DNA from 3 places in the Providencia sp. 2.29 genome. Region 3 is predicted to be linked to each of the others. Evidence: riboswitches for the same ligand, from Rfam matches in the RefSeq annotation. Region 3 holds a riboswitch; each other region holds the start of a gene.
What was found. A riboswitch is a leader RNA that binds a small molecule or an ion and turns the genes downstream of it on or off. The one in region 3 is predicted to bind thiamine pyrophosphate.

Region 1 (7,708 bases), 1.5 Mb from region 3:
ACCGAAGGCTTTTTACGCCGTCACACCCATGATGCCTATCAAACCTATGAATATGGCTATTCGGTTTCTGAAACTCAGCAATTTGTGGGTGAATTTACGGGTAAACGTGTTAACGGCCTCGCAGAAGTTGACGTCAAAAATAAATTTAGTCTAGGTGATAGCTTAGAATTAATGACTCCAGCTGGAAACATTGTGTTTACCCTTGATGCGCTCCATAACCGTAAAGGGGAAGCCATTGACGTGGCACCGGGCAACGGTCATATTGTTTATCTGCCTGTTCCTGATGATGTTGATCTAAATTTTGGCCTGCTAATACGTAACCTATCAGGCACAACGACTCGCTCACCACATCAAACTGAATCATCAACTACGGCTTAATTTCGTTACGCATTAAGCTAATTGATTATAATGCTAGAATTCATTAATTTAATTGATTGAATTTCTAGCATTTTTTATTTTTCCGTTTCAAACTATCTCAGTATAAAACATCAACTTCAATTGATAATCATTCTCATAAATAGTGTTTTACCGTAAAAATGTATTTAATATCCATTTTTATGCAATAGATCACAACAATTAGCTATTCAATGTCGTATAGTCACAATCGAAAATGAAGAACTAGAAAGTCATAAAATAAGACTAGGAACCACCTCCTTGGCTGGCTCAATCTCCCTTGAGCTAGCCATTTCTTTTTTATCTCCCCTATAGAATGATTTAATCTATCAATGTGATTATTGAATTATTGTCATTTATCCCTCCGTTGTGTCTATACTGTGATCACTGTTGTTATCACTACAAGGATCAAAATGGCTATCGATAAACTTCATCGCGCACTTATCATCCTCAACGGTAAACAATCTGCCAACCCTGAGCTAAGAAAAGCCATCTACCAGCTACGTGAAGAAGGTCATACAATTTTGGTGAGGATCCCATGGGAAACCAGTGAATTACCTACTTTTATTGATGAAGCAATCCGCGAAGGTGCAGAAACAATTATCGCCGGTGGCGGCGATGGCACAATTAACGCTGTAGCCAGTGCGTTAATGCGCTTACCTGAAAAGCAACGCCCCGCGATTGGTATCTTACCGCTAGGTACAGCTAATGATTTTGCTACTGGCGCCAACATCCCTATGGATATCCATGCTGCTTTAGCATTAGCAGTAAAAGGCAAATCAGTGGCGATAGATATTGCTAGAGTCAATCATGATGCTTTTTTTATGAATATGGCCACGGGGGGGTTTGGCACTCGGATCACAACAGAAACGCCGGATGCTCTTAAGTCAGCACTGGGTGGCGCAGCTTATGTTATTAATGGCTTGTTGCGCCCTGACACACTGAAAACCGACACCTGTCGGATTGAAACAGAACATTTTCATTGGGAAGGCGAAACTCTGGTTGTTGCTATCGGTAATGGAATACAGGCGGGTGGTGGACAACAATTAACCCCCGATGCATTAATCGATGATGGTAAATTGAATTTGCTCATCATACCCGCTCGCGATGTGATACCCGCTCTACTGACCAATTTGTTCAGCAATGATAAAAATCAGCATTTAATTGAAAAAACAACTCGTTGGGTAAAAATTTCATCGCCCCATGAAATGGTATTTAATTTGGACGGAGAGCCGCTTTCTGGTGAAACTTTCACCTTTGAATTGCTACCTGAAGCGATCCACTGCCGGTTACCGCCTCAATGTGGCTTGTTATCTTAAATTTTATGATTAACATCCCCTAGACTTTTGTTAAATGGAGGAAGTCATGACTGATATCGCTAAGCTGTTAGGTTCCGAAGCTTCAACTCTTTTAGACCATCGTTGCCAAACTATCCCTCGTGAAAACCTTTATCTGCCTGGCTCAGATTTTGTTGACCGTGTGATGATCGATAATAACCGCCCCAATAGTGTACTTCGTTCAATGCAGACTTTATTTAACCATGGTCGCTTAGCTGGCACCGGTTATCTGTCTATTCTTCCCGTTGACCAAGGCGTTGAACACTCAGCCGCTGCCTCATTTGCTGCCAACCCGCTCTATTTTGACCCTAAAAATATTGTCGAATTAGCGATTGAGGCTGGTTGTAACTGCGTAGCCTCTACCTATGGTGTCTTAGCTGCCGTTTCGCGCCGCTACGCGCATAAAATTCCTTTCTTAGTCAAACTGAACCATAACGAAACCCTCAGTTACCCTACTCAATACGACCAAACCTTATATGCCAGTGTTGAACAAGCGTTTGAAATGGGTGCCGTTGCGGTCGGTGCGACTATCTATTTCGGCTCTCCTGAGTCTCGTCGCCAAATTGAAGAGATTTCTGCGGCATTTGAACGAGCACATGAACTCGGCATGGTAACCGTTCTATGGGCTTATTTACGCAATTCCGCATTTAAAAAAGATGGCGTTGATTACCACGCAAGTGCCGATTTAACGGGGCAAGCAAACCATATCGCGGCAACTATTGGTGCGGATATCGTAAAACAAAAAATGGCTGAAAATAACGGCGGCTATAAAGCGATTGGCTTTGGTCACACCGATGAGCGCGTGTATACCAAACTCACAACCGATAACCCAATCGATCTTGTTCGTTATCAATTAGCGAACTGTTATATGGGTCGTGCAGGTCTTATCAACTCAGGTGGCGCTTCTGGACAAAATGATCTGAGCGAATCAGTACGCACTGCGGTTATCAATAAACGTGCAGGCGGCATGGGGCTCATCTTAGGCCGTAAAGCCTTTAAGAAATCCATGCAAGAAGGTGTGGCATTGATCAATGCCGTACAGGATGTTTACCTCAGTAAAGACGTGACTATCGCTTAATTCGCCTCGCATATGCCCTCATACGAGGGCATTTTCAATCTATTCATTACCACCATGCATGAAAATGGTGAACCGGCCCAATCCCCGACCCCACTTCTAAGCTATCAGCTTGCTCTAACGCCGCTTGTAAATAAGCTTTTGCTTCCGGAACAGTCTGTTGCCAATCCTTAAAGCGTGGCCTTAATGCAGCGAGTGCAGCAGACAATGTACATCCCGTACCGTGTGTATGACGAGTATTCACTCTTGGTGAGGTAAAACGCCATTCACCTTCTGAAGTTATTAACCAATCAGGGCTTTCACTGTCGCTAAGATGCCCCCCTTTCATCAAAACAGCTTGGCACCCCATATCCAGTAATCGATGCCCTTGACTTAACATTTGAGATTCTGTTTTGGCAGTGTGTTCACCTAATAGCGAGGCAGCTTCAGGTAAATTCGGGGTAATCAATGATACCAATGGCAACAGCTTTCGTCTCATTGCATCAACGGCATCAGGCTGTAGTAGAGGATCGCCACTTTTGGCAATCATGACCGTATCTAAAATCACATGAGGGATGTTGTACTGCTCTAAAGCCTGAGCAACGACCGCAATCACCTTCTGATTGAACAGCATGCCAATTTTAGCACTGTCAATGCGTACGTCACTGAGTACGGATTCAAGTTGTGCTGCCACGAACGTCTCAGGGAGTTCATGAACTGATTGAACACCACGGGTATTTTGCGCCACCAACGCCGTCATGACACTCGTGCCATAAGCACCAAGAGCCGAAAAGGTTTTTAAATCTGCTTGGATCCCCGCTCCACCCGATGGGTCTGTTCCCGCGATGGTTAACGCATTGATTCTCATGAAATCTCACTCCTAAGCACAACGTAAGGAGCGGTCTTATTGGAAGGTTTATCATTGACGCTTCCGACTTCCCTACGCTGGCATTATCCAGATCAGGTAATACGGGTGCTTCTCAGTCTTTATCGACGCCCCGAGCCAAAAATACTTATAGAGTATCGCATTTTTCCTTGCTACAAACCAGCCTATCCACCACTTGCTGACGCCTGTTATTCAGGAAAAACCGAATAATATTCGCATTAGTATCTAAATAATTAAGACTATTGCCAATATTAGTAAATATCAATTAATGCTGTTATATCGCACCTAGGTAATCTAAAATAATTAATGAGCACAATCATTTCGTGAGCAGTGATATTTTTGGCTCACTACCTCAATCTACAATATCCAAAACATGCATTAACCTGAGTCGGATTTACCATGAGAGTTAACAAAAAATTGCAGCAAGTTGTAGGGGCATCAGCCTTAATGATGACCACCTTCTGCTTTGCTTCATCCCCTTCTACTGATAAGGAGTCTGAGGGGCTATGGGATAAATTTACCCGAAATGTCAGTACCACTTGGGATTCAAATCAATACGATATCTATGTTCCCGTTTTAACATGGCATAACCGCTTTACTTACGATAAAGAGAAAACCGATAGTTATAACGAAACCCCATGGGGATTTGGGCTAGGTAAATATCGCTATGATGAAGACAATGACTGGCATGCACTATATGCTATGGCATTCATGGACTCTCATAATAAAGTAGAGCCAATCGCGGGCTATGCTTATCAAAAAATGTGGATCCCTGGGGAACTAGACGGTTTTAAAATGGGTGCTGGCTTCACCTTGAGTGTAACCGCGCGTGATGATTATTATTACATCCCGCTGCCACTTCCTCTTCCATTAGTTTCTATGGAGTATGACAGATTAGCACTGCAAGCAACCTATATCCCTGGAACATATAACAACGGTAACGTGCTCTTTGCTTGGTTACGTTGGCAATGGTAATACCAACCTTTTATTAAGCACCTAAAAAAATAGCCAGTCACAACGCTCTGTCACTGGCTATTTTATTGTTTAAATGAAGTTATTCAGCAACTTTCCGATAAGTTAAATACCCGATAACGCCACCACCGCCATCTTTTGGGTGATTTACGCCATCCATCACATTGACTGTCTCGAAATCAAAAGGTGAAACACCCTCTAGGCAAGCCACATTGACCCCATACTGTTCAGGGTTTGAACGTCGTTGATGAAAGGTATAAATGCCACACATTGAGCAGAAAAAGTGGGCGGCTTGGCGTGTATTGAAACGATACTCCGTCAATTTATCTTTGCCTTCGATAATTTCAATACCTGATAACGGAGCAGAGACCGCAATTGCTCCCCTCATACGACAGTAGGAGCAATTGCATCTTCTTGCGGTATTCAATCCATCGGATAGTGTGACTTTGAATTTAACGCTGCCACAGTGGCACTGAGCAAACCGTGTATCCATAGTGTCTCCTATCAATGTATTGAATAATTACACTAATTGATATGAGTGCTAATTAATTAGCTGTCGATGCCTTCTTTTTCGCCATTCCTTGTTTTTTCGCACCTGAGAATTGATAGCCAATCCACAGGACGCCTATCCATAATGGCATAATCAGTACAGAAATTCTCAAACTCTCCATCATCAAAATCACAATCAAGATCAATGCCAAGAAAGCGAGACACAAGTAGTTGCCGAACGGATACCAGATACTTTTAAACTTAGTTTCAATACCTTGCTTGTTCATTTGCGCTCTAAACTTTAAGTTAGAAATACAAATCATAATCCAGTTAATGACTAGCGTTGTCACAACTAATGACATTAAAAATACAAAGGCTTTCCCTTCCATCACAAAATTGATCAAGATACCTACCGAAGTCACAATACCTGAAACAATTAATGCCATAATAGGTACACCACCTTTATTGACTTTCGCCAGAAACTTAGGTGCATTATCTTGTTGAGCAAGGCCAAATAGCATACGGCTGGTACAGTATACGCCGCTGTTATAAACGGACAGCGCCGCTATCAACATAACCACATTTAATGCGTTGGCGACCAGAGCATCACCTAAATTATGGAAGATGATATAGAATGGGCTTGTATCGTTATCTAATTTAACCCATGGGTACAACAGCAATAAAATTAATATCGAGCCTATATAGAAAATCAAGATACGATAAACAACTTGGTTAATCGCTTTAGGAATGCTTTGTTCAGGTTTTTCAGCTTCTGCGGCGGTGATCCCGACTAACTCTAAGCCACCAAATGAAAACATAATAATAGCAAGAGCCATTAATAAACCAAGAAAATCGTTAGCAAAGAAGCCGCCATATTCCCATAGGTTAGACAGCCCAGATTCTGAACCACCTCGCCCACTAAACAGTAAATAACAACCAAAGAGGATCATCGCAACAATTGCAACCACCTTGATTAAGGCAAACCAGAACTCAGTTTCACCATAAGCGCGCACATTAATAAAGTTGACCGCATTTACAACGATAAAAAAGACGATGGCAGAAACCCAAATCGGTAAATCAGGCCACCACCCTTGCATATATTTCCCCGCGGCAGTCAGTTCCGTCATCCCAACGAGGATAAACATAAACCAATAATTCCATCCGGAGAGGAAGCCTGCAAAGCCTCCCCAATACTTAAATGCGAAGTGGCTAAATGAACCTGCAACAGGCTCTTGAACGATCATTTCCCCTAACTGGCGCATGATCAGAAAAGCAATAACCCCACATAATGCATACCCTAACAATACCGAAGGGCCTGCCATTTTGATGGTTGTTGCTATTCCAAGAAACAGCCCTGTGCCAACGGCACCTCCCAAAGCAATCAATTGGATATGCCTATTCTTTAATCCACGCTTTAGCGTTTGCTGCTCTTGCGCCATAACTTTACCCTTATCATCCTATGTACTTGCTTGTTATCTCTATTGATTGAGCTAAGCATACAAGTTTATTTGAATTTTATTATTAACACTACTGAAACACATACTCTGCCCTATCTTGAGCCTTTATCATATTAAATATTGATGTTATCTGATAAAGATGCGCAAGACGCACAGTATGGCGTATTAAAGGATAAAATCAAAACGGTAACAAGTCAGTTATTTGACATATTCCAAATATAAAATTTTCACCACCTTGGTCGCAAAGGCTATCCATGGCTAAAAGATATAAAAAAATACAGGTTATCACGATGCATACACCGATGATCAATTTGTATTTCAACAATACTCTCCCTTAAAAAAACAGCATCATAATTATTAATTATCAATAAATTACGGTAAAGCTAAGATAAACAGAATGATACTATTGGCGAATAGACTATGTTTTGATGCCAAATGTTACCTCAGCCATCAGAATAAAATTTGAGGAAAATAAGCAGTTCATGTCAATTTTCGTCTTTATGCTTATTTTTCCTACTCATTGCCAAAAATTGTGTTTAATTGGCTTTTTTTTCATCAATTTAATCGTAATACCGCACAAGCGGCCTTTGTCATGATCAAATGAAGTTGTGTATACTTCAGCTACCTTATTTAGCCCATTAGCTATTCGTGTTTATTTTTTAGCCTTACCAATAAATACTTAGCTAATCTCTAAATAAATGAAGCTGGGTAGATACGTTTATGCGAGATCGCTGTACCATGCTAAAAGGGGTATAAACTCGCCCTATGGGGTTCGGATGCAATCTGTTTTACTATTGTTTTCTATTACGTGATTGAGGAATAATGCTTTCGTTGACTCAATTCGACAAAACAGATGTATTTTGAACAAAAATCTAACACCAAAAGGTCAACGACCTCAGTAATTGAATCGAGATGCCACAAGACAACCACTTAGCACTTGTTGATGCTCTAAGCAAATGGATCGAAGAACATTTAGGTCGTGTTATCCATTTGGAAGAGCTTGCCGCCTACTCAGGCTACTCCCTCTGGCATATGCAGAAAATCTTTAAGGAAGTCACAGGGATTTCATTAGGTAAATATATTCGCCAACGTCGACTGGCGGGTGCAGTCAACCTATTAA
Region 2 (7,708 bases), 1.3 Mb from region 3:
TAGCTCTACCTATTGTTGCCACTTTTATTTATTCAATTTCTACACAATGGGGAGCGACCGTTTTACCGGATGCCTTATCGATAAAATGGTATTTACAGTTATGGCAAGACCCTCGATTTCTGTATGCTTTTGGGCGGTCGCTGCTCATCTGTTTTAGTACTTTGTTGGTTAGCACACTAATCATTTTACCAATGGCATTTGCCGTGTTTTACCGCTTCCCGAAATTAAAGGGGCTGATGGATTTACTGATCATCCTGCCTTTTGCTATTCCCCCTGTGGTGTCATCGGTGGGTCTATTACAAATATTTGCTGATGAGCCATTTATGCTGGTTGGTACGCCATGGATATTAATTGGTACTTATTTCACTATCACCCTACCTTTCATGTACCGTGCACTCGCTAATAGCTTCCAAGGCATTAATTTACATGACTTAATGGATGCCGCGCATTTACTCGGAGCAAGTACCTTTAAGGCTTTCTTATTAATAGTATTACCGAATATTCGCAAAGGATTACTAGTCTCATTACTGATCTCATTTTCATTTTTGATGGGTGAGTTTGTGTTTGCCAACATTTTGGTGGGAACACGTTATGAAACATTGCAAATCTACTTATTTAATATGCGTCAAACCAGCGGTCACTTTACCTCTGCGTTGGTGATGTCTTATTTCTTATTTACCTTGTTACTCACATGGCTCGCCACGCGGATGAGCCGTTCGGGAGATGAATAATGAGTTATGTTATTGCTGAAAATTTGAGTAAATCATTTGGTCAAAATCAGGTGTTCTCTAATATTCAATTCACAATAGAAAAAGGCGAATTTATTACCCTGTTAGGGCCTAGCGGCTGTGGAAAATCGACCTTATTGCGTTGTATTGCCGGACTCGAACAACCTGATAATGGTGACCTGTATATCAATCGCCAAAACATCACGCACCAAGCAGCCCAGCAGCGAGGCGTTGGCATGGTCTTTCAAAGTTATGCGTTATTCCCGAATATGACAGTTGAAGACAATATCGCCTTCGGCCTAAAAATGCGTAAAGTCAACAGCACTGAGCGCAATAAAGCGGTTGCAGACGTTATTGAAATGGTTGAGTTGCAAGGTAAAGAGCAGCAATTTCCTCACCAGCTTTCGGGTGGACAGCGGCAACGTGTCGCCCTTGCTCGTGCATTGGTGATGAAGCCCCAAATATTGCTATTGGATGAGCCACTTTCGGCATTAGATGCGCGTATTCGTAAACATCTGCGCCAACAGATCCGTCATATCCAACGTGAGTTAAAATTGACGACCATTTTTGTTACTCATGATCAAGATGAAGCCATGATCATGTCTGATCGCATCTTTTTAATGAATAAAGGGGCGATTATCCAGAACGATACAGCTGAGAATATCTACACGCAACCAGCCAATGAGTTTGTGGCGCGTTTTATGGGCAATTACAACCTTGTGGAGGCTGACAAAGCCAATGCGCTACTCGGGCTTAATTTGCAAGGTACGCTCGCTATTCGCCCAGAATCCATCTATGTTAAAGAAGCAGGGCGACATTACGGTGAGCATATTTCACAGCCCGTCGATGCGATTATTTTAGATCATCAACTGTTAGGTAATATTATTCGTTATTCCGTCAATACCGCGGCAGGCAATATGACGGTTGATTTGTTAAATCGCTCATCTGAAAGACTATTTGAACCCGGTACACGCCTTGAGTTAATGTTTAATAAGAACGAAATTCGCGCACTACGTTAGCAAACGAGATAAAAGAGGCACAATGCAAAACAAATTGGCGGTTTTTGATTTAGATGACACCCTAATTCAGGGGGATAGCAGCGTACTGTGGACACAATACCTGTGGGATAAGCAAATTATCACCGACCCGCGTTTTGTCGAAGCCGACAAACAAATGATGGCACAATATAACTCAGGCTCCCTAGATATGGCGACTTACCTGCGTTTTAGCCTGCAATCGCTATCTGGGTTCAGCATCGAGCAAGTTGATCTCTGGTTAGATGATTTTGTTGAGAGCATGATCGTGCCACGTATATATCCCGAAGGGATCCGCACAATCGAGCAGTATCGAAAGCAAGGGATCCCGATCATTGTGATCTCTGCAACCGTTTCTTTTATTGTGAAAAAGATAGCCGAACGATTCGCTGCTGATGTCGTGATGGGAATCGACATCAAGCAGAAAAATGGCGGTTACAGCACCGAAATAGAAGGCATTGCGACTTTTAAAGCAGGCAAAGTCAAACGCCTGCTTCAGTGGATCAGCCACCAGCCAATTACCGATGCCTATATTTATTTCTATACCGATTCCGCCAATGATCTGCCCATGTGCCAATTTGCCGATGAGGTGTTTATCGTAAATGGTGACGCGCGTCTTTGCCAAGTCGCCACCGAACAACATTGGACACAATATCACTGGGAAGTTTGAATATTTTTTTTGCACCTCTTATACTAGGTCCATCTTGTCGGAGTGCCTAGTGGCGAAAGCTACGGGCTGAGACCGTTAATTCGGGATCCGCGGAACCTGATCGGGTTAATACCTGCGAAGGGAACAAGAGTAATCATTCAGCGTAACAATTTTGGTTATTTGCTTTTGCATATTTAGGCTGACAACTCATACGCAACACAGCAAACGTCAGCTAACAAAATGAACACGCAACGCCATACCATTACTCCATCCGAACTCCAGACAAGCAACTTTCTTACGATAAACCTGAGTGCTACGCCCATATACGCGTAATCGCTCGTGACAATGTCAGGAAATTGCTATGTCCCAAAATAATATTATCCCTACAAGCGATCTTTCTCCTAAAGCGGCGCCTGCAAGAACGCGCAAAGCACAACGTGATGCGGCCGAAAACTTTATCAATACGGTTTCTGGCGTATCCTTCCCTAATTCAAAACGTATCTACCTAACAGGTTCAAGAGACGATATCCAAGTGCCAATACGAGAAATCCAGCTCTCACCAACCCTCATTGGCGGCGATAAAGATAATCCTCAATTTGAAGATAATGAGCCTGTTCCTGTTTATGATACTTCAGGCCCCTATGGCGACCCAGCCGCAGAATTAAATGTTCATAAAGGATTAAAAAAGATCCGTGAAGGTTGGATCCGCGAGCGTAATGATACTGTTCCGGTTGATACCCTCAGCTCAGATTTTACGCAGCAGCGACTTGCCGACGCGGGTCTCGATCACTTACGATTTAATCATCGCCCCCACCCATTGAAAGCGATGAAGGGTCGCTGTGTAACACAGCTTCATTATGCACGCCAAGGTATTATTACCCCTGAAATGGAATTTATCGCCATTCGCGAAAATATGGGACGTGAACGTATTCGTGGTGACGTTTTAAGACAGCAGCACCCCGGACAATCATTTGGTGCAAATCTGCCTGAAAACATCACGCCGGAATTTGTCCGCCAAGAAGTTGCCGCGGGCCGTGCCATCATCCCAGCCAATATCAATCACCCTGAATCTGAGCCAATGATTATTGGTCGCAACTTCCTAGTGAAAGTGAACGCCAATATCGGTAACTCATCGGTGACTTCTTCCATTGAAGAAGAGGTTGAAAAACTGATTTGGTCTACCCGCTGGGGAGCCGATACCGTTATGGATCTGTCTACTGGTCGTTATATTCATGAAACTCGTGAGTGGATCCTACGTAACAGTCCAGTGCCAATTGGTACTGTGCCTATTTATCAAGCACTCGAAAAGGTTAATGGGGTTGCCGAAAATCTCACGTGGGAAATGTTCCGCGATACACTGCTTGAACAGGCCGAACAAGGGGTCGATTACTTTACTATCCATGCAGGTGTGCTCCTGCGCTATGTCCCTATGACGGCGAAACGTTTAACCGGTATTGTCTCCCGTGGTGGCTCGATCATGGCGAAATGGTGCCTCTCTCATCACCAAGAAAACTTCTTATATGAAAATTTCCGTGAAATTTGTGAGATTTGTGCAGCCTATGATGTATCACTGTCATTAGGTGATGGTTTACGCCCAGGGTCAATTCAAGATGCTAACGATGAAGCCCAATTTGCTGAACTGCATACCCTTGGTGAGCTTACAAAAATTGCTTGGGAATATGACGTGCAAGTGATGATTGAAGGCCCAGGACATGTGCCAATGCAGATGATCCACCGCAACATGACGGAAGAGCTTGAACATTGTCATGAAGCGCCATTTTATACCCTCGGCCCACTAACTACCGATATCGCTCCCGGTTATGACCATTTTACATCAGGTATTGGGGCAGCCATGATCGGCTGGTTTGGCTGTGCAATGCTCTGTTATGTCACCCCAAAAGAGCATTTGGGCTTACCAAATAAAGAGGATGTTAAACAAGGGCTAATCACCTATAAAATTGCGGCTCATGCTGCCGACCTCGCGAAAGGGCATCCCGGAGCACAAATTCGTGATAATGCTATGTCTAAAGCGCGTTTTGAGTTCCGCTGGGAAGATCAATTTAACCTAGCTCTCGACCCAGATACCGCACGTGCTTATCACGATGAAACCCTGCCACAAGCGTCAGGGAAAGTTGCCCATTTCTGCTCTATGTGTGGTCCTAAATTCTGCTCAATGAAAATTTCACAAGAAGTCCGTGATTATGCGGCGCAAAAGGAAGCTGGCATGGAGCAAATGTCCGAAGCTTTCCGCGCTCATGGCAGCGAGTTGTATCACAGTGCCGAGGTCGTGTCCGATGAAAAAATTGCCTAGCACTCCCTTTGCTCCCACTGAGCAACGATTGGGGCTTTATCCTGTGGTCGACTCTGTAGAATGGATTGAACGCTTGCTTAATGCAGGCGTAACGACTATCCAGCTACGTATTAAAGATAAGCATGATGATGAAGTGCGTGATGATATCCAACGAGCGATTGCTCTCGGTGAAAAGCATCATGCGCGGCTATTTATCAATGACTATTGGCGCTTAGCTATCGAGCTCGGTGCCTATGGTGTTCATCTTGGGCAAGAAGATCTGGAAACCACCGACCTATTGGCTATTCATCAAGCTGGGCTACGTTTAGGCATCTCAACTCATGATCAACATGAGCTTGCTATCGCTAAATCCGTGCGCCCTTCTTATATTGCGATGGGGCATATTTTCCCAACAGAAACCAAGAAAATGCCCTCAGCACCTCAAGGATTGGAGACACTCAAAACCATGGTAGAAGCGACTCCCGATTACCCCACGGTCGCGATTGGCGGTATCTCTATCGATAGAGTGCCAGCAGTGCTCGCAACCGGTGTTGGAAGTGTCGCCTTAGTGAGTGCAATTACCAAAGCAGATGATTGGCTAGAGGCAACAAAAACCCTTTTACGCCTCGTAGAAAATCACTGATTACCTGAATCAAACCCGCCCACACGCTCTCGTGATGGCGGGTTAATTCGAGGAGTTCATCATGTTAAATGATCATGAATTTATGCGTTATAGCCGCCAGCTACTGCTTGAAGATATCGGCCCTGAAGGACAAGGCAAACTTAAAACGAGTAAGGTACTGATTGTTGGCCTTGGTGGTTTAGGCGCACCGGCATCACTTTATTTAGCAGCCGCTGGCGTCGGTGAGTTATGGCTTGCGGATCACGACGAGCTACACCTTTCTAATCTACAGCGGCAAGTTTTATATGGCACTGAGGACATTCCTCAATCTAAAGCCAAACTTGCCGCAAAACGACTACAAGATCTTAATCCACTGATCCATACCCATGTCTTACAACAAAAGTTAGATATTCACACATTGCTTCCCTTGGTTGAGCAAGTCGATTTAGTTCTCGATTGTTGCGATAACATGGCCACTCGCCATGCCGTTAATGCGGCCTGTGTCATGGCAAATAAAACATTGGTTAGTGGCAGTGCCGTGGGGTTTGGTGGGCAGCTTATGGTGCTTGAGCCACCCTTTAATCACGGCTGTTACGCATGTTTATACCCTGACCAGACGGAGCCTCAGCGTAACTGCCGTACCGCTGGTGTACTTGGCCCTGTCGTGGGGGTCATAGGCACATTGCAAGCCTTAGAGGCCATCAAATTATTAGTCGGATTGCCTTCCTCGCTAAGCGGTAAATTGCGTTTATTTGATGGTAAACAGCAGCAATGGAATACCTTGCAACTGACACCGTCCATTCAATGTCCAATCTGCCGAGAAGAAACATGCGCCTTATAATTAACGACCAGCCAATGGAGTTTGATGCGCCATTAACCGTGTCTCAATTACTCGCTTCTCTAGAGCGCAGTACGGTCGGCACGGCTTTGGCCATCAACCAAGTGATCATTCCTCGTCATCAATGGGATTCACACCTCGTGAATGACCAAGACAATATCTTATTGTTTCAAGCTATCGCTGGAGGCTAATCATGTTAAAAATTGCCGATGTGACTTTTCAGTCACGCCTCTTTACTGGCACAGGAAAATTTGCCAATCCAACATTGATGCAAAACGCAATCACTGCATCAGGCAGTCAGCTTGTTACCATGGCGATGAAACGTATAGATTTACGTGGCAATGACGATGGCATTTTAAAGCCTTTGCAAGAGATTGGGGTAAGACTGCTCCCTAATACTTCTGGTGCGAAAAATGCCCAAGAAGCTATTTTTGCCGCACGCCTTGCCCGTGAAGCGTTGGGAACTCATTGGGTTAAACTAGAAATTCACCCCGATGTGAAATATCTCTTACCCGACCCCGTCGAAACCTTAATTGCTGCCGAACAACTCGTAAAAGAAGGGTTTGTGGTACTGCCTTATTGCAGTGCTGACCCTGTGCTGTGTCGTCGTCTCGAAGAAGTCGGTTGTGCAGCCGTAATGCCACTTGGTGCACCGATTGGCACCAATAAAGGTTTAGTCACCAAAGAGATGTTACGGATCATTATTGAGCAATCGACGATCCCCGTAGTGGTTGATGCTGGGATTGGCGCACCTAGCCATGCGATCGAAGCGATTGAAATGGGGGCCGATGCCGTACTAGTCAATACCGCCATCGCTGTAGCAAAAGATCCTGTGCTCATGGCTCAAGCTTTTAAAGTCTCCCTTGAAGCCGCAGAGCTTGCCCGACGCGCTGGCCTTGCTAGCCCGAAACAACATGCTGAAGCTTCAAGCCCATTAACCGAGTTTTTGGGAGCATTACAATGAACAGCAGCTTTCGCCAACGCTGGCAGCAGCTAAATTGGGATGACCTAACCTTACAAATTTATGCCAAAAATACGCGAGATGTTGAGCAGGCTCTTGCTAGCGATACTTTAACACTTGATGATTTTATGGCATTGCTCTCCCCTGCCGCTCGCCCTTTTATTGAGCAATTAGCGCAGAAAGCCCAAAAGCTAACACGGCAACGTTTTGGTAATACCGTGGGGTTCTATGTGCCACTGTATTTATCAAATCTATGCGCTAATGATTGTACATATTGTGGTTTTTCAATGAGTAATCGCATTAAACGAAAAACGCTCGATAAAAACGAAATCATTAATGAGTGCGAGACAATCCGTAAAATTGGTTTTGATAGCCTGTTGTTAGTCACAGGGGAGCATCAAAATAAAGTGGGCATGGATTATTTTCGTGAGCATTTACCCACAATACGCCGCTATTTTAGCGCCTTGATGATGGAAGTTCAGCCACTGAGCACCGAAGAGTACGCTGAACTCAAGACATTAGGACTAGATGGTGTGATGGTGTATCAAGAGACTTACCACGAGCCAGCTTATCAACTACATCATTT
Region 3 (7,708 bases):
GCCCAATTGAGAACATTACGGGATCAATTTCCGGAAATGCTAAGTAGCTGTTACTCATCGTTCCCCACTTTATTTGTTAATCTAAAATCATAGCGCATCATAGCATAGCTCATACGCAGGTGAATAAGGCAGATTAGATCCCGCCTCGAGCAAAGCCACCAAGCCCATTTTTCTCCATAAATAGACTTATTATTTGCCTAATACTGTCGCTTGTTTCCGCAGTTAAAAGCTCAGGCACTAGCTGCTCAACTTTTTCAGGCTGTAGCCCTCGAATAAGATACTTCACTCTTGGTACGCTTCTTCCACTCATACTTAAGGAACGATAGCCTAATGCAATTAACGCCATCACCCCAAGGGGTTGCCCCGCCATTTCACCGCAAACACTGACTGATATCCCAACCCGTTGACACTCTTCATGAACTTTTGCTAAAAAACGGATCATTGAAGGATGGAGGTTGTCATAAATGGTGGCAACATGCGTATTGTTGCGGTCAACTGCAAGTAAATATTGCGTCAGATCATTCGTTCCAATTGAGATAAAATCTATCCGTTTTTTTAACTCAGGAAAAAGAAACAGTAAAGACGGAACTTCAAGCATTACCCCAATTTCCGGCATAGGAACGGTTTGCCCCGTTGCTAAACTTACTTCTTCTTTTGCCCGCTTAATCAATGTGATCGCTTCATCCACCTCATTGATACTCGTGATCATCGGCAGTAATATGCGCAAGTTTTGTGTTGCAACATTTGCATGTAGCATAGCTCTAAGTTGGATTAAGAAAATTTCTGGCTGATCTAGCATCACGCGAATGCCTCGCCAACCTAAGCATGGGTTTTCTTCATTGATTGGCATATAAGGTAATTGCTTATCTGCACCAATGTCTAATGTCCTCAATACCACAGGCTTATCGGCAAATAACTGTAAAATCTCTTGGTATAACTGCTTCTGCTCATCCTCTGACGGGAAGCCATTATGAAGCATAAAAGGGAGTTCTGTGCGGTATAACCCAACACCATCAACAGCGACATTGATCTGCTGTTCATAACGGGGGCTTAAACCTGCATTCAGATGGATATGTACGCGCTCGCCATTTTTTAACTCTGATTCCTGCTCAAGTGCACCTTCAGCGAGCCGACTCAGTACATCTTCCTCTGCAATAATTTGTTTATATTCCTGAGCAACAATATTTTCAGGCTCTATGAAAATTTCACCACGATAACCATCAAGGATCAAAAAGCGGTTGTGAAGCAATGAAGGGTCAATATCCGCCCCCATTATCGCGGGGATCCCCATTGCCCGTATCAAAATAGCCGAATGAGAGTGTGTCGCGCCATCTCGCACGATAACACCTGCAAGTTGCTCTAATGGCATTTCAGCTAACAAACTCGCGCTCAATTCGTCCGCCACTAAAATAAAACGTTCAGGCCACTGATCCATTGAAGTCAAGCTGTCATCCAGATGGAATAGCAAACGCTGTCCTAACGCGCGTAGATCGGCTCCTCTTTCGCGAAGGTAGAGATCACGTAAGCGTGAAAACTGCTCAACATAGTCTTCAATAACGATTTTAACCGCCCACTCCGCCATTGAGCCTTGTTCGATTGCGGAAAATAAGCGTTTTTTTAGTTGAGGGTCATGGAGTAGATGATTGTAGAGGTCGAAAATCGCAGCACTCTCTTTTTGGGAGTTTGCAATAAAACGTTTGCTGATACGGCGGCATTCTGAGGCGGCATTTTCTATCGCAGTTATTAAACGCTGTTTTTCCGCATTTTGGTCTAAGGCACACGCCTCACAAATACTGTCGAATGATGGTTGTGAGCTATCTTGCCAGCCATATGCCATGACAATTCCCTGAGAAACTGAAATGGCTTTAATACGGCTTTGCCTATATTGACCAAACACCCCTTTGGTTTGCGCTTGCGACAATATTACGGCTAATTGCATGGATAGCGTCACCATAAAAGATTCTTCGGTTTCGCTAAAGAAACGTCGCTCACGTTGTTGAACGACTAACACCCCAAGTAATTGACGACGATATACGATAGGGACACCTAAAAAGGCTTTCAATCGCTCTTCTTTTAATTGGGGAAGGTATTTAAATTCGGGATGTTCACGGATATCTGCAAGATTCAACATCTCAGACTGGCGTCCAACCGCACCAACGACTCCCTCATCAAAACCAAGGCGAATAGCAACACCGCTAGGCTTTTTTAACCCGCGGGTTGCCATTAGGTAATAGCATTGACGTGAGTGGTCTGCCAAATAAATTGAACAAACGTCAGTCTGCATGGCATGACAAGTTTCATTGACCAAAACTTCTAACGCTCCGGTTAAACTTGTCGCCATGGCAACTTTTTCAACAATCTCACGTAGACGCGTCAACATGATATTATCTCGCTCCACGCCTACGATGAGTGAATGCAGGTCTTTGTACTGGCTTTTGTTCCTGTAATGACATGACAACAGGTGCAAATTCTTTCATAACACGGCGATACACTTCCCGTTTGAAAGAGACCACTTGCCTCACAGGGTACCAATAACTGACCCATCGCCAGCCATCAAATTCTGGCGATTTACTGCGCTGAACGTTTATATCTGCTTCATTGCATTGAAGTTGTAGTAAAAACCAACGCTGTTTCTGCCCGATACAAACAGGTTTTGTGTCCCAACGCACCAAACGCTTGGGTAATTTGTAACGCAACCAATTGCGAGTTGAAGCTAACAACCTAACATCTTTACGTTGTAGGCCAACCTCTTCGAACAATTCACGGTACATAGCCTGTTCTGGCGATTCCCCTGGGTTGATTCCTCCCTGAGGAAATTGCCATGAATGTTGACCATAGCGGCGGGCCCATAAAACCTGCCCTTGCCGATTACAAATTACAATTCCTACATTCGGGCGGTAGCCATCATCATCGATCACCAGACTACCTCAATAACCAAATTTGAAAGATAACTAATTGTTTCACACATACCCTAACTGGTAAACCTATATCAATAGAGTTTGCAGATATGAGTAAAGACACTACAATAGCGTCTATCTCAACGGGGTGCCAAACATTATTTAGGCTGAGAATTAACCCGTAGAACCTGATCCGGGCAATGCCGGCGTAGGGATTTGAGCTACCATCAACATAATTTGTTATGGTGCCCTCTCAAATCCTGTGTGCTTTCTCTCTAACGCAGGAAAAAACATGTTTAAAAAATCGCTCCTTCAGTCACTCTTTGCACTTACTGCTCTCGGTATTACCCATATAGCATGGGCAGAAAAGCCGACTTTAACCGTTTACACCTATGACTCATTTGCTGCCGAATGGGGACCTGGGCCACAAATTAAAAAAAATTTCGAAAAACAATGTCATTGTGAACTTAAGCTCGTTTCGTTAGGAGATGGTGTCGCTCTTCTCAATCGTTTACGTATGGAAGGGAAAAAAAGTAAAGCGGACATCGTGTTAGGGCTAGATAATAACTTGATAGATTCTGCCGAGAACACAGGGTTATTTGCGCCAGCAGAGATCAATACTGATGCAATGAAATTACCTATTGAGTGGAATAATTCAACTTTTATCCCGTATGACTATGGTTATTTTGCGTTTATCTATGACACAGATAAAATCAAAAACCCACCCAAAAGCATGAATGAGCTACTCAATAGTGAGCAGCCATGGAAAATTATTTACCAAGACCCTCGAACCAGCACACCCGGCTTAGGCTTAATGCTGTGGATTGAAAAACTCTATGGCGATAAATCTGCCGATGCGTGGCAAAAAATAGCGAATAAAACCCTAACAGTGACAAAAGGTTGGAGTGAGTCCTATGGCTTATTCCTCAAGGGCGAAGGTGACTTTGTACTTAGCTACACTTCATCGCCGGGTTATCAAATACTCAATGATAATAAAGATAATTATGCGGCTGCCTTATTTGATGAAGGGCACTATATGCAAGTGGAAGTTGCAGCAAGATTGAAAAATAGCTCGCAACCTGAGCTGGCAAAGCAGTTTTTACAATTTATGTTAACGCCTGAATTCCAAAATACACTCCCTACGACTAATTGGATGTATCCTGTCATTGATACACCACTCCCTGAAGTTTATAACGTCCTTCCTGTGCCTAAAAAATCACTGCAATTTAGTGCACAAGAAGTTGCCAAAGAACGTCAGTCATGGGTCCGTTTATGGCAATCCGCCGCCAGTCGTTAATTAATTTATCACTTATACCGGGGGCTTTGGCCTCTGGTTTATTAGTGTCTGTTGCACTATTGGCTTTTGGTGCACTGTGGCTTTTTTCGCCTGAAACTTCATGGAGTGAGATTTTTAGCGACCGCTACTTATGGCATGTGATCGGCTTTACTTTTTGGCAAGCCTTTTTATCAGCGCTGTTCTCTGTACTGCCAGCCATTCTCCTTGCCAGAGCGCTCTATCGACGCCGCTTCCCCGGTAGAACGCTATTTTTACGCCTCTGTGCAATGACGCTTGTTTTACCCGTCCTTGTCGCTGTTTTTGGTATTTTATCTGTTTATGGAAAAACAGGCTGGCTCTCATCACTCTTTCAGTTGGTCGGTATCGAATACCAATTCACCCCTTATGGCCTAAAGGGGATCTTACTTGCCCACATTTTCTTTAATATGCCACTTGCTACTCGTATGTTGCTGCAATCGCTCGAAAGTATATCAATAGAGCAGCGGCAAATTGCAGCACAACTCGGGCTTAATGAGTGGCAACAATTTCGTATTTTAGAGTGGCCATATTTGCGTAGACAGATGCTACCTACCGCAGCGTTAATTTTCATGCTCTGTTTTGCCAGCTTTGCAACGGTTCTTGCTCTTGGTGGTGGCCCCGCAGCAACGACGATTGAACTGGCTATTTATCAAGCTCTTAATTACGACTTTGATCCGGGGCGTGCTGCAATTTTGGCGCTCATCCAGTTATTTTTCTGTGTTGGATTAATGTTTCTCAGTCAGAAAATAAACAGTTTGTTTTCTATTGGTCATAGCCAACACAATCATTGGTATGATCCCGCAGACAATATTTTTCGCCGAGTACGAGATGCCCTTGTGATCACCGCCGCTATTTTGCTGCTGCTTCCGCCCCTGCTCGCAATTATTGCTGATGGGGTTAATGGCCGTTTGTTGGATGTTCTTAACCAATCCGCGCTTTGGCAAGCCGCTTCCACATCGCTATTTATCGCGTTATGTGCTGGCCTATTGTGTGTCTTGCTCACCATGATGCTGTTATGGAGTAGCCGCGAATTACGCTTACGCCATGCAATAAAATTAGGGCAAGCGATGGAATTAAGTGGGCTTGTGATTTTAGCCATGCCTGGCATCGTACTTGCGACTGGTTTTTTTATTCTCTTTAATGAAACGATTGGTATTCCTGAATCGCCCTATGCGTTAATCATATTGACTAATGCCCTACTTGCCATCCCTTATGCATTAAAAGTCTTAGAAAACCCAATGCGGGATCTGGCTGAACGCTACAACCCTCTTTGCCAATCACTAGCGATTGGTGGCTTCAATCGATTACGGATCATTGAATTAAAAGCGTTAAAAAAGCCCCTCGCTCAAGCTCTCGCTTTTGCTTGCGTTATTTCTATTGGTGACTTTGGGGTCGTGGCGTTATTCGGTAATGAAGATTTTCGTACTCTCCCTTATTACCTTTATCAGCAAATAGGGGCTTATCGAACAAATGACGGTGCCGTAACAGCGATGTTACTCCTTTTATTATGTTTTACTTTATTTAGCCTACTCGAACGTATATCAGGAAAAGATTATGATAAAGTTAAATAACATTGATTATCAATATGATAACCTGAATATGCAATTTGATTTCTCCATCAAAGTAGGCGAGCGCGTTGCTGTAATGGGGCCTAGCGGTGCGGGCAAAAGTACACTGCTTAGCCTTATTAGTGGCTTTCAATTTGCCAAAAGCGGCTCAATTCAGCTAGCAGGGGCTGATCATACCTTCACGCCTCCTGCCAAACGCCCAGTTTCGATGTTATTTCAGGAAAATAACCTATTTGCTCATTTAACGGTCAGACAAAACATTGGATTAGGGTTACATCCGGGGCTGCGGTTAAGCCGAGAACAAATACAACAGGTTGAATTAATTGCTACGCAAGTTAGCCTCGATGAGTTTCTTGATAGGTTACCCGCCCAATTATCAGGGGGGCAACGCCAGCGGGCTGCACTGGCTCGCTGTTTGATCCGCCAGCAGCCAATCCTCTTATTGGATGAACCTTTTTCAGCTCTCGATCCCGCCTTACGCAATGAGATGCTATTACTCCTTGATGAGATCTGCCAATCACGAGATATCACACTGGTCATGGTATCGCATAATATTGAAGATGCACTACAAATCGCCCCAAGAACGCTAGTGATTCATGAAGGTGCTGTGGCGTATGACGGCTGTACCAAAACACTGTTATCAGGTAGTAATTCAGCCTCTGAATTATTAGGCATAACAAAAAATACTGTATAAAACCCCACCCATGTCGTATAGTAGGCTTGTTAATTATTGATGCGAGCCTCTCTATGCCTCAATTTATGTCTCCTGCTGAAAAAGGCTTTATTTTAAGTCGTCATTGGAAAGACACCCGCCATGGGGTTGAGGTTAGCTATTGGCTTATCACTGATAATGGCCCTCGTAAAGTGACGGTTCCTCTGCAACAAGCCATCGCTTTTGTTCCCCTTTCATCACTACCGGCGATCAAACCTCTGCTTGATGAACAAGCAAACTTATCCTATCGCCCCGTTGAGTTATCCGATTTTCGTCGTGAAAAAGTTGCGGCTATTTATTGTCAACAATATCGCCAATTACAAAATCTGGATAAACGCTGCCAAGAACTCGGTATTGAATTGCTTGAAACGGATATTCGCCCCTGCGAGCGCTATCTTATGGAGCGTTTTATCACTGCGCCTGTATGGTTTTCACAAAATCAACAAGGTGAATACCAACTCAAACCTTGTGATAGCTATCGTCCACTGATTAAAGCTGTATCGTTAGACATAGAAACCAGCCAATACGGTGAATTATATTCAATTGGGTTATCCGGCTGCGGCGATAATGTGGTTTTTATGTTAGGGCCAGAGCAAGGCTCTGCACTCAACAATACCCATCGGCTTGTTTATGTGAATAGCCGCCCACAATTGCTTGATAAACTGAATGAATGGCTACAACAGTATGACCCCGATGCCATTATTGGCTGGAATCTCATCCAATTCGATTTAAATGTACTCCAAAAGCACGCCGAACGTTATGGCATCCCACTCCAGCTTGGTCGCCAAGGGAAAAAGCTGGAGTGGCGTGAACATGGCTTCAAACAAGGTGTATTTTTCGCTTCGGCAGAAGGTCGTTTAATTATTGATGGCATAGATGCGCTCAAAGCAGCGACATGGAACTTTCCCTCATTCAGTCTTGAGTTTGTTGCGCAAGATTTACTGGGTGAAGGGAAAGCCATTGACAGCCCTTATGACCGTATGGATGAGATCAATCGCCGTTTTCATCATGATAAGCCCGCGTTGGCTCACTACAATATTCAAGACTGCCTATTAGTCCATCGTATTTTTGAAAAAACCGATTTAATGGCTTTCTTGCAAGAACGCTCGACTGTCACTGGGCTGGCGGTAGATCGTATGGGTGGCTCCGTGGCGGCATTTTCACATTTATACATTCCCCGCCTGCATCGCTTAGGGTTTGTGGCACCAAACCTGAC

Region 1: linked by a shared signal. The riboswitch ahead of thiD (bifunctional hydroxymethylpyrimidine kinase/phosphomethylpyrimidine kinase) and the one ahead of thiB (thiamine ABC transporter substrate binding subunit) in region 3 are both predicted to bind thiamine pyrophosphate.
Region 2: linked by a shared signal. The riboswitch ahead of thiC (phosphomethylpyrimidine synthase ThiC) and the one ahead of thiB (thiamine ABC transporter substrate binding subunit) in region 3 are both predicted to bind thiamine pyrophosphate.

The regions. Positions count from the first base shown of each region.
Region 1 covers NZ_CP065420.1:2,127,749-2,135,456, reverse strand. Annotated here, with positions in the region: gene trhP (prephenate-dependent tRNA uridine(34) hydroxylase TrhP) at 1-378, shown strand, start outside; gene yegS (lipid kinase YegS) at 807-1,712, shown strand; gene fbaB (class I fructose-bisphosphate aldolase) at 1,759-2,808, shown strand; gene thiD (bifunctional hydroxymethylpyrimidine kinase/phosphomethylpyrimidine kinase) at 2,855-3,652, opposite strand; TPP riboswitch at 3,705-3,795, opposite strand; gene pagP (lipid IV(A) palmitoyltransferase PagP) at 4,070-4,645, shown strand; gene I3B46_RS09755 (GFA family protein) at 4,725-5,135, opposite strand; gene I3B46_RS09750 (amino acid permease) at 5,188-6,570, opposite strand; gene mgrB (PhoP/PhoQ regulator MgrB) at 6,767-6,877, opposite strand; gene I3B46_RS09740 (helix-turn-helix domain-containing protein) at 7,501-7,708, shown strand, end outside.
Region 2 covers NZ_CP065420.1:414,114-421,821, reverse strand. Annotated here, with positions in the region: gene I3B46_RS01815 (ABC transporter permease) at 1-731, shown strand, start outside; gene I3B46_RS01810 (ABC transporter ATP-binding protein) at 731-1,747, shown strand; gene I3B46_RS01805 (HAD family hydrolase) at 1,770-2,432, shown strand; TPP riboswitch at 2,461-2,572, shown strand; gene thiC (phosphomethylpyrimidine synthase ThiC) at 2,773-4,722, shown strand; gene thiE (thiamine phosphate synthase) at 4,706-5,344, shown strand; gene I3B46_RS01790 (HesA/MoeB/ThiF family protein) at 5,406-6,164, shown strand; gene thiS (sulfur carrier protein ThiS) at 6,152-6,352, shown strand; gene I3B46_RS01780 (thiazole synthase) at 6,355-7,125, shown strand; gene thiH (2-iminoacetate synthase ThiH) at 7,122-7,708, shown strand, end outside.
Region 3 covers NZ_CP065420.1:3,653,296-3,661,003, forward strand. Annotated here, with positions in the region: gene lgt (prolipoprotein diacylglyceryl transferase) at 1-58, opposite strand, end outside; gene ptsP (phosphoenolpyruvate--protein phosphotransferase) at 134-2,380, opposite strand; gene rppH (RNA pyrophosphohydrolase) at 2,385-2,918, opposite strand; TPP riboswitch at 3,032-3,130, shown strand; gene thiB (thiamine ABC transporter substrate binding subunit) at 3,190-4,194, shown strand; gene thiP (thiamine/thiamine pyrophosphate ABC transporter permease ThiP) at 4,170-5,783, shown strand; gene thiQ (thiamine ABC transporter ATP-binding protein ThiQ) at 5,767-6,474, shown strand; gene I3B46_RS17265 (DNA polymerase II) at 6,528-7,708, shown strand, end outside.